3 regions of the Paenibacillus sp. FSL M7-0802 genome follow, and region 1 is predicted to be linked to each of the others. Evidence: predicted binding sites of a transcription regulator. Region 1 holds the regulator's gene; each other region holds the start of a gene.
What was found. Region 1 encodes LexA, which represses DNA repair genes until DNA is damaged. Its sites were predicted from a motif close to CGAACATATGTTCG; they were not measured.

Region 1 (5,125 bases):
TGGACTTCTACAGCGGCAATTTTAGTGCTCTTTATTCTCTTAGTTATCATCACTAAATCACTTTGGGTTTAATTCGTGAAAAGAACTGTTGGATAATACCACTTCACTCATGGATGGCAAATAGTTGAACTCAATGAGCGCATAAGCTATTTGGCAATAGCTACAGTATTCGCTTCTCTTTTGGCGAATACTTGGTGGATTTCCTGCCATAATAGATTTGCGCTTATTGTATTTTGTAAGAAGGGGAATGTTTCATTGAATGGGTACAATCCTTCCTAATACCTAAATTTAATCTCAGATAGGGCCTTATTAGTTTGCAACAATAACTGGTATGAGTCTTTTATTTGCGATAATACGCACGATACTTTGACACATCTTTCAGTATAGTATTTAGAAGATTTATTATACTTTGGAGGTATCCTATGATAAGAGAATTGGCTTGAGGGTTAATTGCTTTCACTGGCGGCTATTGGGGATGAGATTATTGTGAAAATACAAGAGAGTAATGTAACTGTTGATCATAAGTACAAATTGGTAAAGTAGAATACCGAACTGTTCGCAGCTACGCTAAGTCAGGTAGATGGAAATAATAATCCAATATTCGAAAATGTACATGATCAACTTAAAAGTATTGAGACTAAAAGAGACATGCTAAATCGAAAAAATTAGGTGTTGTGATTTGATGCTTGAATTCTTTTTAAAGCTATGATTTTCTTAGTAGATTCAATATATTTTTCCAGCGGCCATTTCTTAGCTTTTGTTTATATAGCAAAATTACATAACATTTTCCCATTAGTGAGTTTATTCTTAAAATTGATTCTTGAGATGGGGTTATAATTACGGCGATACAATTTTAGTAGGATTATTCATCCAAAACTAAAAGACTCTATCCAAATATCGACAGAGTCTTTTGTATGAATATTTGTTTTAGGATGGAAAAAGTGTTTCGGAATCTGCGGAACCGCCGTCACCAAGCCAACGGTTAGGACCTGCAAATGAGAAAGTTTTCTCGTTTCCAGATATTTTGACATTAGCGATTTTCCAACCTGGTTTATACCCAGATCCATCAGTTCTAATAGTAATTTTTTCTGATGTCACCTAGGTTACTAGTGCTGATTCTTGTTGTATCGGAATCTCCTTGTTCAAAGCTACCATTGAGTGTAGCGGTAGCATAATCTCCATTAGAACCATACAGAGTTATAGAGATGTTCGAGTCTGTTCCGGCATCTTTGAGATTGGCCGTATTTACAGTAACGACATATTCAACATTAGCAAAAGGCGTAACAGACTCTATACTTCTATTTGAGTCTTGTAATGAACTATAAGTGTCACTTGTGACCTGATCTGCAAAAGAAGGTGCAGCAAAAGCTACAGATGAGATAAGCATTGCTACTGATGCTAGTAAAGATACTTTTTTCATTAATTGTTACCACCTTTCTAGTATTTGTATTTAATGTTATACATGTGTAATGTATTTGTACATAGTTCATTGGTTGTGAAGAGAAATTTTTTCTTGTCTTTGTTTGTTGTATTTTATCTTTATGTGTCGGATATTAGCTTTCTAAATAATCATGTAAGGGTATGATTATTTAGAGAAGGATTTTTAGCGCTTATCCAGAATGAATTGTCGAGTTGATCAACATGAATCATACATATGAAGTGTTGATCCAATATCGAATTGTTTTCAGCTGCATTAAGTCAGATAAGAGCATCTGTAGTCCAGCCGTTGAGTAGGATATGATGGAGTTTGTGGAATACGGTGGTGGGCAAGTGGGGCCTTATAAAGTTTTAAAATAAAAAATTGAGCAAACAATGCAGCAACGTACAAACCATGGACGGATATACAGCCGGAATACTTAAGTGAAAAAAGCTGAAGCAAGTTTGAGGGCTATAGGTGTGGTCAGTTGTACACAAAGTATTTGAGTCAAGAATGCTGCTGCTTTTGACTGGGTACCATTTCGCTTCTGTTTTAACCAGTGGAAGCATAGTTGAATATGTATGGTATTTAAAAGGAAGGCAACTGAATTTAGCAGTTCTATGGGATTTAGGAGTTGGGTGTATCGTTTAACACAAAAAAAGCAGGAAGAATCCTTCCCGCTTTTGCTTGAAAACGATTATTAACGTCTGCGTTGTCTATCATTTACGCTAAACAGATTAACAGCCAGTGCGTTACCTCTTGCACGCGCAATGGCTCTTTGAGTGGAACGGATGTTTAATCTTCTTCTTCTTAAATCACGTTTGCAATGTCTTCTGCTCATAATATCACCTCCCTTCAAGAAATGAAGGTACGGTTAAATCTTAGTGGCGTTTATGCTTACGCTTGGAAATTTTGATATTCAAGGCATTGGTTGCTAGTGCATTTCCGCTTCCTGTTTTAGCAGCTGCGGCTTGAAAGACTTTAACGACCAGATATCTGTTTTTCCCGATGCGATGCTTATACGTTTTAACTCTATTTCTGATCATCTGCATATCTCCTTTGCTTAGTTCTGCTATATACATATGTCAATTGTGATAGTAATGTATCAGCATAAATCTATTAAAAGCAAAAAGAAGCTAGTACCTATATTCCTAATGGATAATAAAAAAACTCATGCGAACCTGTCTTCGCCTTTTCAACTTTACGTTGCAGGAGAATGTTACAGGCAGGTCGGCATGAGTCTAATAGTGTAGATAAAGATAATAGGCAGTTAGTATGAAAATTATTTACTATTAAGAGTGTTAAGTTTCTTCTCGTAGTACGCCTCTTGAGCAAGAATATGATTCAGTTGTTCAGAGAGCTGTTTATATTCTTGGCTGTCTTCTGGATAATTATTTCTTTCGAAAATTACAGCTTCGAGTTGCTTTTCTAAATACCTGAAATGGATAAGTATTTGTATATACTTAATACGGTCATAGGTTGTTATGTGGGAGTTCTCTTTTGCATACAAATGATCCATTGTTGGAACTACACAGCTTATGGCGATAAATATCACAACAAACGCTGAAATTATAATTTTTTTCATTTAATTCCTCCTACAGAGCTATAAGTAATTAATATACCATATTTATCTAAAACAAAGAAAGATCTATTAGTTTTGCCCATGACAGTATAGCTGCTCAAGGTCAGTGGGGGATTATTTGAGATGAGGAGGCTGATTTTTAGTAGAAAAAATAGGGATAGGTTGCTGAAATGAAAAAATAGTTGTGAGATACATAATAAACATAATAGCAATACAAAACCGGCTTGCCCTAGGCAGCCGGTTTTGTATTAGTGGATAGAATAACGGGGAAGAAAGAACGAGAAATCAGTGGAAGTCCCGGAAGAGTCCTACAACCTTGCCCAAAATGCTGACGTGTGTCAGGCGAAGCGGTTCAAAGGCTGGATTTTCAGGTTGAAGCCGAATATGATCCTTTTCTTTGTAGAAGGTTTTAACTGTAGCTTCGTCTTCATCTGTCATAGCTACAACAATATCACCATTATCAGCGGTCTGCTGCTGACGTACGATTACATAGTCTCCGTTAGCAATACCAGCTTCAATCATGCTTTCGCCTACAACAGATAACATGAATATTTTATCCTCACCAACAAAGTGTTGGGGAAGAGGAAAGTAATCTTCAATATTTTCTGTCGCCGTAATAGGAAGGCCAGCAGTTACTTTGCCGACGACGGGGACACGACTAATGGAGTAATTAATCAAGTTGCTGTTATCCGATTCGTCTTGACCGAGTAACTCAATAGCCCGTGGTTTTGTAGGATCGCGGCGAATGAGTCCTTTTTTCTCTAAACGATCCAAATGACCATGAACCGTAGAACTGGAGGCTAATCCGACAGCCTCGCCTATTTCGCGTACAGAAGGGGGGTATCCCTTTAGACGCACTTCATTGCGGATAAATTCAAGAATGGCCTGCTGGCGGCTCGAAATCTTAGACATACCGTATCAACCCCATTTAGTAACGTTTGGGAAAATTATAGCATAGAACCTCCGTTCGTACAAACATAAGTTCTAAATAATCCCTGAAAATAATTGCGAACTTTTGTTCTCTTTTCTATTGAACAAAACAAATGTTCGTGTTATATTGTGAAAACATAAGAACAAACGTTTGGAGGACACAGCCAATGATGAAATATAGCACTTATCAAAGTATTTTTCCGATGAATTTAGAAAATTTACAGGAGACTCGAAAAGAGGGTAGGGCACGTTTTATGCAGATTATTACCAATACTCTTTTACTTAAGCTTCTTATTATAGTGATTGTTGCTTGGATTGCAGGGGCAGGTGTACTTACAGTTTTCGCGGCACCTTCAGCTTCCAAGGAAGAAGTGGCTAAACTGACCGTACAACCTGGGGATACGTTGTGGGAGATTGCCGCAAATCATAAACCGGAACGAATGGATACACGGGTATATATAGAAGGAATTGTGCGGATTAACGGTTTGGAGGATCGGGGAGTGCAGGCAGGTCAGGTACTCAAGCTTCCTAACTTCTGATCTATAGTCTATTAGAGCTTGTCAGGGAGCGTAATACGGGAGCCTTGACAAGCTCTTTTCTACATGTCAAAGTGTATTATATCTTTGCTTTTATGGAGGGGACACAATTTGGATATAGACAGCTTGGTACAGCGCATTAATGAATTAGCGCGCAAAGCAAAATCCGAGGGTTTGACGGAAGAGGAAGCCACAGAGCGCGCCAATCTTCGGGAAATTTATTTAGGTAACATTCGCCGTAATTTTCGGCAGCAGCTTGAGACGATTGAATTTGTGGACGATGATACATCGAAAGGAAATGACGGGCTGAAGCATTAATGTTGTTAAAGTGCCCAAGCCTGCAATTTGCCTTTTGTTTTAGGTACCTTTTATGGTATCTATATAGATCAGCTTTGAGGCAATTGTTTTAATGTAATATATCTGGGAAGGAATTGAGAGATGGCCCGATCATTTGAAAGAAAAGTACGCAAAAACACAGCGCATTTAAATAAATCGCGCAAAAAGCAAGGCATTCAAACCATTAGCGGCGCAGGTTCTACAATGGATATTTTCCGTGGCCGTAACATTACTGTGCCAATTATGCTGGCTGGTCTTTCTGTATTGTACATGCTTATGAGTTACTTTTTGACTAAGACCGGTATGCGAGGGATGGATTGGCTT
Region 2 (5,125 bases), 700 kb from region 1:
TCAGCAGCACGTGGGACCAGGCCACAAATTTGCCGGACACGCTGCCGCCAACAGCGGCAATGAGGGCGGTTACGCAGGTGCCTACATTGGAGCCGATGACGATGGCGATCCCCACATCGGCTGGCAAGGCTCCCGCAGCGGCAAGGCTAATCGCCATGCCAATGACGGCTGCGCTACTGTGAACCAGCGCGGTCAGGCAGGCTCCAGCAGCGAAGGCCCACCACATGTTGGCCGCAGCGTGATCAAGAAACCAGCGGAATAGTCCGGCCTGCTCAATCCAGGGGCCGACTGTTTGCATTACGCGGATACCTGCCAGAATCAGCGAAAATCCAGCAAAGACGAGGCTGATATATTGTACAGCCTGCGGACGGCTAAGCCCATTGGAGCCGGGTGAAGCTCCGGCGGACGCATACTGGCGATTGGGGACAGCTTCACCCCACAGGACGGCAGTGCTCCAGCATAGCAGTGAGCCGCAGAGCAGCGGAACAGCCAGCATGCCAAGCTGGAGCCCCATCAGCTCAGTGGTCAGGCAGGTGCCGATATTGGTGCCGAGAATGATGCCGAGCGTGCGGCCGTAGGTCAACAGCCCGGCGTTGACCAGTCCGATCGTCAGCACCGTTACGGCGGTGCTGCTTTGCAGCAGGGCCGTAATGCCTGAGCTGAACAGCATGCCCCGCCAAGGTGAAACTGTGGCGCGGTTCAGCCAGCGGGTGAGGAAGGGACCGGCCAAATGCCGGAGGGCTGCTTCCATCAGCTTCATCCCGCCCAAAAAAATAAACAGCCCACCGCACAGTGGGAGTATAACATGTATAAACACGGGCATAGCCCCCTTTTCTAGGTGAAAATACTTATGTAACAGCCTATGATCTGTCGGGGACAGCCATGACAAGCATGGCTGAGCTCTTTTTTACGGAACGATATTAAGGACTTTGAGTAATCCAAGAATGGGAGTGAAGGATTTTGCCTTCAGTAATATTAGAACGCAGCCGTAAAAAAAGGCTGGAGCACGCACACCCTTGGGTGTTTAAAAACGAAATAGCCAAGATCGAAGGGAACCCAGAGGCAGGCGATTTGGTCAGTATCGTTAACCATCAGGGGCGTTATTTGGCGACAGGTTACTATAATCCAGCTTCACAAATTACAGTGCGTGTGATGTCCTACGAGCCGCTGGAAGCAATGGATCAAAACTTTTTTGCCCAACGCTTTCGCAAATGTCTGGAGCACCGCGAACGTTTTGTGACCGGGGGAAACGCTTATCGGTTGGTGTACGGCGAGGCTGATTTTTTGCCTGGACTGATTGTAGATCGATTTGGTGATGTGTTAGTCGTGCAGTTGTTAACGCTTGGCATGGATCGGCGCAGGGAAGAAATCAGGGATGCGCTCGTTGAAGTAGTGGGTCCTGTTGGTATATATGAGCGAAGTGATGTATCCATCCGTGAGCTGGAAGGATTGGAACAAACGAAGGGTCCTTTGTACGGTGATTGCCCGCGTCATGTGGTAGTGACGGAAAATGGCCTGCAAATCAAGGTTGATATCGTAGAGGGCCAGAAGACGGGTTATTTCTTTGACCAGCGTGAAAATCGTGCGGCCATAGCACCGTTGATGACAGGTTGGGGAGCACGTAGTGGAATTACGCTACAAGAAGTAGCTGCAGACTCAGGGGATGCGGGCACAACGGTCATGAAGCCAGTGAATAAAAGTGGTAAGGTTGTTGAATTCCCATTCTGGGATGGCGCAACCGTATTGGAATGTTTTTCGCACACGGGAAGCTTTACGCTCAATGCATGTAAACATGGTGCTAAAAAAGTAACTTGTCTTGATATTTCTGAGCATGCGATTGAAAGTGCGCGGGATAATGTCAAGCTGAACGGTTTTGAGGAACGCGTTGAGTTTGTCGTCGACGATGCTTTTCAATATTTGCGCAATCAAGTGAAAGGTGTAGAGGAACGCAATGCACGAGCCGGGGGCAAAGGAGATACATCCAAGCCGCTGACAGCAGGTGGCGGACGCACCTTTGACGTGGTCATTCTTGATCCGCCAGCCTTTGCCAAAACGAAGAACGCTGTCAAAGGAGCTACACGTGGATATAAAGATATCAACCTGCACGGGATGAAGCTGGTCAATGAGGGCGGCTATCTGGTGACAGCGAGCTGCTCATTCCATATGCGGCCAGAGTTGTTTTTAGATACCATTAAGGAAGCGGCGGCAGATGCCGGCAAAATCCTTCGTCTGGTAGACTGGAGAGCGGCTGGTAAGGACCATCCTCAAATTTTGGGTGTGGAGGAAGGCCATTACTTGAAATTCGCCATCTTTGAGGTGCGCAGCCGGACACAGCTGTAGGTTTCATACAAGGTCAAAGTCAATCGCCTTTTTGGTGATTAAATAGGTAAAATAGACTCGTTTAGGTATAAATCAGTCCTGTAGAGAAGGCGTGCACCAAGCCAATCTGCGGGACTGATTTGTTTTTTTAGAGGGAGGAAGAATTGCTACAACATGGCAAACGTACGTTCTTTTCTCCCTTGCCTGATATGCTATACTGTTTAATAGAATGTTGTTCGTTGGAAAGGAGGCCGCATCATGTCGGTCCGCTTGTTGATTGGCCGCTCTGGGAGTGGTAAAAGTACGTTAATCCGCAATGAAATGACGTCTATGTTACGCGAGGAGCCGCTAGGTAAGCCTATGCTGTTACTTGTACCGGAGCAATCGTCATTTGCTTCTGAGCATGCGTTACTTACAGAAGCCGGAGACGGTATTCAGGGGTCGGTGCGCGCCCAAGTGATGGGATTTCATCGTCTTGCCTATTTAGTTATGCAGGAAACCGGGGGTTCAGCACTGGTGCCTGTAACGGAAGAAGGCAAGAAGATGCTTTTATATAAAATTATTCGTCGTCGCAAGGATGAACTGAGTTTGTTTAAGGATTCGGGAGACCAGCTCGGCTTTGTGGATCGGTTGAATACATTGTTTACAGAGCTAAAGCAGTATGGAAATGATACTCGGTCTGTACCGGAGCAACTGGAGCGAATGAACGCTGCTGGAGAGTCAACTCCGATTTTGCGTGGCAAGCTCAAAGATATCAGTCTAATCTATGAGGATTTTGAACGAGAGCTGACGCTTAAATATATTGACGGTGAAGATACGCTGCGCATGCTGGCAGAACAGATTGCTGAGTCTTCCCTTGTGCGTGGGGCAGATATTTGGATGGATGGCTACCGCAGGTTTACACCACATGAATACAAGGTGGTGGAGCAGCTTATGCTGCACGCTTCTTCGTTGACGGTGGCGCTGACTTGCAACCGCAGCTACGAGAGCGGACAGCTTCCGCATGAGCTGGATTTGTTTCATCCCTCAGCGGCTGCGTATGTAAAGCTCAAAGGAATGGCAGACGAGCTGATGATAGAGACGCAGACACAATTACTGCGCCCTGATCCGCTGCCGAGATTTAAGGAGCGTCCGGCGTTGGCGTATTTGGAGGCTAACTTTGAACATCGTACAGGGTTACGGAATCAGGAACAATGGATGCGGCTGCAGCAGCTACGAGAGCAGTGGACAGAAGAACAGCCGGAAGGCATAAAACTGTACACTGCGGCTAATCGCCGTGCAGAGCTGGAAGGGGCTGCACGCGAAATGCGTCGTCTGGCCCGAGATGAGGGCGCTCGTTATCGGGAGATGGCCCTGTTTGTACGTCATATTGAAGATTATGAGCCATGGGTGGAACCGATATTCAAACAATATGAGGTTCCAGTATTTCTGGATCAGCGGAGAAGTGTTTTGCATCATCCCTTAGTGGAATTGATTCGGGCTTCGCTGGATATCGTGCAGCGTCGTTGGCGATATGAGGATGTATTCCGTGCGGTCAAAACAGACCTTCTCCTGCCGCTGGATGGTCGGGTGAGCCGTGAGGAGATGGACCGTTTGGAAAACTATGTACTAGCCTGCGGAATACAAGGCAGCCGTTGGACAGACGGTCGCCCGTGGCAGGCTGTGCCCAGCTTGTCACTGGAGCTGGAGGAGCAGGAACGGAGCCGTAGGCGGGATGAAACGTTGGATTTGATGGAGCTGTGCCGGGATGTGATCGTGACGCCTTTACGTGCGTTTGAGAAACGTGTGGGCAAGGCACGAACTGCACTTGAGAAGTGTGAAGCGGTATATCTGTTACTGGAGGATGCAGAGATTGGCCACAAGCTGGACGCCTTCATTCATCAGGCAGGGGAAGCAGGAAAACCTGAGCAGGCGAAGGAGCATCGTCAAGTATGGGATGCGGTGCTTGAACTACTGGATCAAATTGTCGAAATGATGGGTGACGAGAGGCTGGATACCTCTTTGTTTGCGGGTGTGCTGGAAACGGGATTGGCTGAGTTCCGTATGGGACTTGTTCCGCCAGCTCTGGATCAGGTTCTAGTCGGAAACACGGACCGTACACGTGTGTCCGGTATTCAACATGCCTTTGTGCTAGGTATGAACGAAGGTGTGATGCCGGCTGTGTTCCATGAGGACGGTGTGCTGAATGAGCAGGAGCGTATGGCATTAAACGAACGAGGCGTAGAGCTGGCGCCGGATATGACAAGACGTCTGTTGGACGAACGTTTTCTCGCTTATACGGCCCTTACCTCAGCCGGTAAAAGCCTGTGGATGAGCTATGCAGTGACTGATGAAGAAGGGAAGTCGTTGCTGCCGTCTGAGTTAGTACGACATGTGCGGCACCTGTTTCCTAGTCTGGACGAGCGTCCACTGGCTGGATACCCTTTGCCTGGGGATGCTTGGACGACGCAATGGGAGTATGCTTCTCATCCGTCCGAGGCTTTACCGCAGCTCATTGCGCAATTACGGCATTGGCGGCGTGGCGGTGACATTTTATCCCCTTGGTGGGAGGTATATAACTGGTACGCAAGCCAGCAAGGGCGTGAGAAGGACAAGCTGCGTCAGCTGTTGACCTCACTTTTTTACGAGAACCATGCCGAAATGCAGAAGGAAACGAGCCGCCGTCTGTACGGCAGCAAGCTGCGTACCAGCGTATCTCGTATGGAACGTTTTGTGGCATGTCCATTTTCGCACTTTGCCTCTCACGGTCTTCGTTTGAAGGAACGTCAAATGTATCGCCTGAAGGCCCCGGATATCGGACAATTAT
Region 3 (5,125 bases), 5.1 Mb from region 1:
GGATGATTTGACGAAAGATGCGATAGCGTCTGTATTGGGGCGAAAATTGCACATAGATCGTCTTGCAATGGACAAGCTAGATCAGTTTTTCCGTAACCGTGGGGTAGAAATGACCGAGAATAACCGCCGGCAGGCGCTTTCTATTGAAGGCGCTACTCCGCTTGAAAATGAGACAGGGCTAGCTGTGGGCGACGCAATTGCACAGGACGGTAAATTTTATGTAGTTTTGCCTGGACCGCCTAAGGAACTCAAACCCATGTTTGCAAACCAAGCGAAACCTTGGTTGCTTCAGCAGGCATTGAGCGGTGAGGAAATGCCAATTTATTCAAAAATGCTAAAATTTGCAGGGATCGGTGAGTCAGCTCTTGAAACCCATTTGTTAGATCTGATCCAATCCCAGACAGACCCCACGATTGCTCCTTATGCCAAGGAAGGGGAAGTCACGATCCGTATATCCACCAAGGCGGCCAGCGAAAGTGAAGCACTAATTAAGCTGACGGCTACGGAAGTAGAAATTCAGCAGCGTCTTTCGGAATATATGTATGCAAGTGAAGATGTTACGCTGGAGAAGGTTATCGTAGATCTAATGGCCAAACGCGGGCTCACTGTGAGTGCGGCAGAAAGCTGTACAGGTGGAATGCTGATGGAACACATCACTTCTATACCTGGCAGTGCTGTTATGTTTCAAGGTGGCATCGTGTGCTATTCCAATGAAATGAAGATGAAATTACTCAACGTGCCTTATGATTATTTGGAAGGGGATCAAGCGCCAGGTGCAGTGAGTAAGGAAGTAGCCCTTGTGCTTGCAGAGCAGGCGAGAATGATCATGGACAGCGATTTTGGACTTTCAGTTACTGGTGTTGCCGGGCCTGGGTATTCCGAACGGAAGCCAGTCGGTTTGGTGTATATTGGCATTGCTGAACGCGACAAGGAAACGGAAGTACATGAACTGAGACTGAGTGGTAACCGTGAAACAATCCGACTGCGATCAGTCAAAGCAATCCTGTACAGATTGTGGCGCAGGCTGGTAGAGAACGAGAAACCCTCTTAAACATCTATGTACAGTGTGGGTCGTAGAGTTGTTTTAGATAGATATTTATGATATAATCATCTTATCGGAAGAACCGTTGCAAAGCCTTTTGCCAGCGGTTCTTTTTTTGTTTTAAGAGACAGGTGTAATTGTAGAAGAGAGCTGTGTGAACAAAAAAACGAATGTATGTTCGAAAAAATGCTTGGCAAGCGTGTCAAAACAAGGTATTATTAAAGTACAAACAATGAAGGATGTGAGTTTATTGTCAGATCGTCGTGCTGCGCTGGATATGGCGCTCCGTCAAATAGAAAAGCAATTTGGTAAAGGTTCCATTATGAAGTTGGGTGAGTCTACCCACATGCAAGTGGAAACGATCCCCAGTGGTTCGATTGCTTTGGATATTGCGTTAGGAACGGGCGGCTTTCCAAGAGGCCGGGTTATTGAAATATACGGACCGGAATCATCCGGTAAAACGACAGTAGCTCTTCACGCTATCGCAGAGGTGCAAAAAACAGGCGGACAAGCCGCCTTTATCGACGCCGAGCATGCGCTTGATCCGTCGTATGCAAGCAAGCTGGGTGTCAATATTGATGAGTTGTTACTATCGCAACCAGATACAGGAGAGCAGGCGCTTGAGATTGCCGAAGCTCTTGTACGTAGTGGAGCAGTAGACATTGTAGTTGTTGACTCCGTAGCGGCACTTGTGCCCAAGGCAGAGATTGAAGGCGAAATGGGAGATTCCCACGTTGGTCTTCAAGCACGTTTGATGTCTCAGGCATTGCGTAAGCTTTCTGGAGCCATTAATAAGTCGAAAACCATTGCTATTTTTATTAACCAGCTACGTGAAAAAGTAGGTGTTATGTTCGGTAACCCTGAAACAACACCAGGTGGACGTGCCTTGAAGTTTTACTCTACGGTACGTTTGGATGTTCGTCGTATTGAAAGTTTGAAAATGGGTAACGACATTGTGGGTAACCGCACACGTATTAAAGTCGTGAAGAACAAAGTTGCCCCTCCTTTCCGTCAGGCTGAGGTAGATATTATGTACGGTGAGGGCATTTCCAAAGAAGGTAGCCTGATCGATATCGGTACGGAGCATGACATTGTCGACAAGAGCGGAGCCTGGTATTCCTACGAAGGTGAGCGCCTTGGTCAGGGACGTGAGAATGCTAAGCAATTTTTGAAGGAAAATCCGAATATTGCTAGTACGATCGAACAAAAAATTCGGGTGGCCAGCAATCTGATTACGACGGTTGCTCCGCCTACAGAAGAAGAGTTGGCACAGCAAGCGAAGGAAGAACAGGAATTGTTGGAGCTTGAATAAAGCTCGGTGAATCCTGGTTTGTGAACTGGGGCCAGGGTTATGGCACCGTCCGTTTGAATAGCATGATTCTGATGCCCTGCACAGTTGTGCAGGGCATTTTTGCATCAACTAGAGTCTGCTTTGTCAGTGGAATCTAACTTTTGCGTAGCAGGTGTTCAAAGGCTGCTTTCGTGAATTTCAAAGTGAGGGAAATATATTGCAGTTGGACGATGAAGATGAATACACTTCGGAAGCAAATAAGCAACAAGGGATTTCTCTTTTTCCGGATCATGAGGAATTGATGATTACTAGGGTAGAGCAGGGACAGGGACGCAAACGTGGAAGGTATATCATACATTTTGGTCCTTATTCACTGTCTGTATTAGAAGATGTAATGATCAAGTACAATATGTTCAAAGGAACGTCATTTGATAAAAAAGAACTGGAAGATATCGTTCTGGCAGATGAAAAGCAACAGGCTTATGTACTTGCGCTTCGCTATTTGGGGCGAAAGCCTCGCACACGTCAGGAAATTGCCCAGCGTTTAGCGCAAAAAGAACTGGATCAGTCTGTTATTGACGAAGTAATGGTCCGACTCCATAGGGAACAACTCGTAGATGATGATTTATACGCCCGTCAATGGGCAAGGCAGCGCATAACAAGCCAACGTAAGGGGAAGATGTGGGTTAGGCAAGAACTTCGTCAGAAGGGCATCTCTAAAGCCTCTATTGGCGAAGCGTTAGGTGAGATCACCGATAATGAGGAGTGGGAGAGCGCTTTGACGGTCGGACGTAAGAAATGGAATCAGGTACGTGGTGATATAATGGAGAAAAAAAGGAAAACATACCCTTTTCTCATGAGACGCGGATATTCGGGGGATATGACACGCCGGGTAGTCAATCATCTCACTGCGACCGAGCATGACGCTGCTTCAGATGACGAGGAATTGTTGCAGTGGGAGGAATAGTTGCCAAACGGCTGCTGAACCTTTGGCTAGTATGAACGGATAGGATGAGCTAGTTATTACATGGAAAGCTGCATGGTAGTCTACTAATGTTTGCATTCCCTTGACAATGCCATTTGTCAAATAATAAAATATATATGAAACGATACTTGTGGAACGCCCTTTTTCCTTCCAAAAAAGTGGAATCCACGGTGAGTTCTCATCGCCAAATAACAAGTGATGCCGCTATGCCAGGCGGAATTGTACATGTGAAAGCATGTGCATATGAAATGAAACGACCTTGTGTCGTTGTCTTAGTTTGACGATCAAAGTAAATGTGACAATTGCAAAAAGTCCCAAGGAATGCCTTGGAGGAACCAACGGGGAGGTGAACAGTATGATGACTGCGATCTGGTTCGTTCTCGTTGCTGTAGCCGCGTTATTCTTTGGGTTCGGGATTGGTTATTTTATTCGCAAATCTATTGCAGAAGCTAAGATCTCCAGTGCGGAAGAAGCTGCCGCGCAAATCGTGGAGAACGCGAAAAAAGAGGCAGAAGCGCTGAAGAAGGAAACGGTATTGGAAGCAAAAGATGAAATCCACCGCATCCGTGCCGAAGCTGAAAAAGAAACTCGTGAACGTCGCAATGAAATTCAACGACAGGAACGAAGATTGCTGCAAAAAGAAGAATCGCTGGATAAAAAATTGGAATCGCTGGAACGCAAAGAAGAACAAGTGGCCAACAAAGAGAAACGAATCGATGAAACCCAGCAGCAAATTGATTTGATTTACAAGAGTCAGGTAACTGAGTTGGAACGTATTTCCAATCTGACGATGGAGGATGCAAGAAGTATTATTCTGACCAACGTAGAGCAGGAAGTTCGTCATGAAACAGCTCAGATGATTAAAGAAATTGAACAGCAGGCCAAAGAAGAAGCGGACAAAAAGTCTCGTGAAATCATCACACTGGCCATCCAACGCTGTGCGGCAGATCATGTAGCAGAAACGACGGTTTCTGTTGTCACATTGCCGAACGAAGAAATGAAAGGCCGGATCATCGGGCGCGAAGGCCGTAATATCCGTGCACTTGAAACCCTTACAGGAATTGACCTCATTATTGATGATACGCCGGAAGCTGTTATTTTGTCTGGATTTGATCCGATTCGTAGAGAGATTGCGCGTACTGCGCTTGAAAAGCTCGTAGCGGACGGACGGATACATCCGGCTCGTATTGAAGAGATGGTGGAAAAATCCCGTAAAGAGGTGGACGAACGAATCCGTGAGTATGGTGAACAGGCCACCTTTGAGGTGGGCGTGCATAGCTTGCATCCAGATTTGATCAAGATCTTGGGACGTCTCAAGTTCCGTACAAGTTACGGACAGAACGTATTGAAGCACTCGATGGAAGTTGCATACTTGACAGGTCTGATGGCCGGGGAACTGGGCGAAGACGTTGTACTGGCAAGACGGGCAGGATTGCTGCATGACATCGGGAAGGCGCTGGATCATGAAGTGGAAGGATCGCACGTTGAAATTGGCGTGGAGCTGGCGAAGAAGTACAAGGAACACCCGGTCGTCATCAACAGCATTGCCTCACATCACGGCGACTGCGAAGCGACTTCAGTGATCGCCATGCTGGTTGGGGCGGCAGATGCCCTGTCAGCAGCAAGACCGGGAGCGCGGCGTGAAACGCTAGAGACGTACATCCGTCGTCTTGAGAAGCTGGAACGCATCTCCGAATCTTTTGAAGGCGTTGAAAAATCATACGCGATTCAAGCCGGACGCGAAGTTCGTGTCATGGTACAGCCAGAGAAAATTGATGATGCGGAAGCATTCCGACTGGCCCGCGAT

Region 2: a site for LexA is predicted at 2,498-2,511, ahead of addB (helicase-exonuclease AddAB subunit AddB). Genes of this name have one in related genera too.
Region 3: a site for LexA is predicted at 1,210-1,223, ahead of recA (recombinase RecA). Genes of this name have one in related genera too.

What each region holds. Positions count from the first base shown of each region.
Region 1 is NZ_JBBOSD010000001.1:5,524,632-5,529,756, forward strand. Features, by position in the region: gene MHB54_RS25290 (hypothetical protein) at 1-72, shown strand, start outside; gene MHB54_RS25295 (PLAT/LH2 domain-containing protein) at 1,073-1,420, opposite strand; gene MHB54_RS25300 (hypothetical protein) at 2,118-2,258, opposite strand; gene MHB54_RS25305 (hypothetical protein) at 2,299-2,463, opposite strand; gene MHB54_RS25310 (hypothetical protein) at 2,700-3,002, opposite strand; gene lexA (transcriptional repressor LexA) at 3,285-3,911, opposite strand; gene MHB54_RS25320 (LysM peptidoglycan-binding domain-containing protein) at 4,100-4,468, shown strand; gene MHB54_RS25325 (DUF896 domain-containing protein) at 4,577-4,783, shown strand; gene MHB54_RS25330 (hypothetical protein) at 4,904-5,125, shown strand, end outside.
Region 2 is NZ_JBBOSD010000001.1:4,824,014-4,829,138, forward strand. Features, by position in the region: gene MHB54_RS22150 (Na/Pi cotransporter family protein) at 1-817, opposite strand, end outside; gene MHB54_RS22155 (class I SAM-dependent rRNA methyltransferase) at 961-2,340, shown strand; gene addB (helicase-exonuclease AddAB subunit AddB) at 2,578-5,125, shown strand, end outside.
Region 3 is NZ_JBBOSD010000001.1:426,442-431,566, reverse strand. Features, by position in the region: gene MHB54_RS02270 (competence/damage-inducible protein A) at 1-1,051, shown strand, start outside; gene recA (recombinase RecA) at 1,293-2,354, shown strand; gene MHB54_RS02260 (regulatory protein RecX) at 2,551-3,300, shown strand; gene rny (ribonuclease Y) at 3,674-5,125, shown strand, end outside.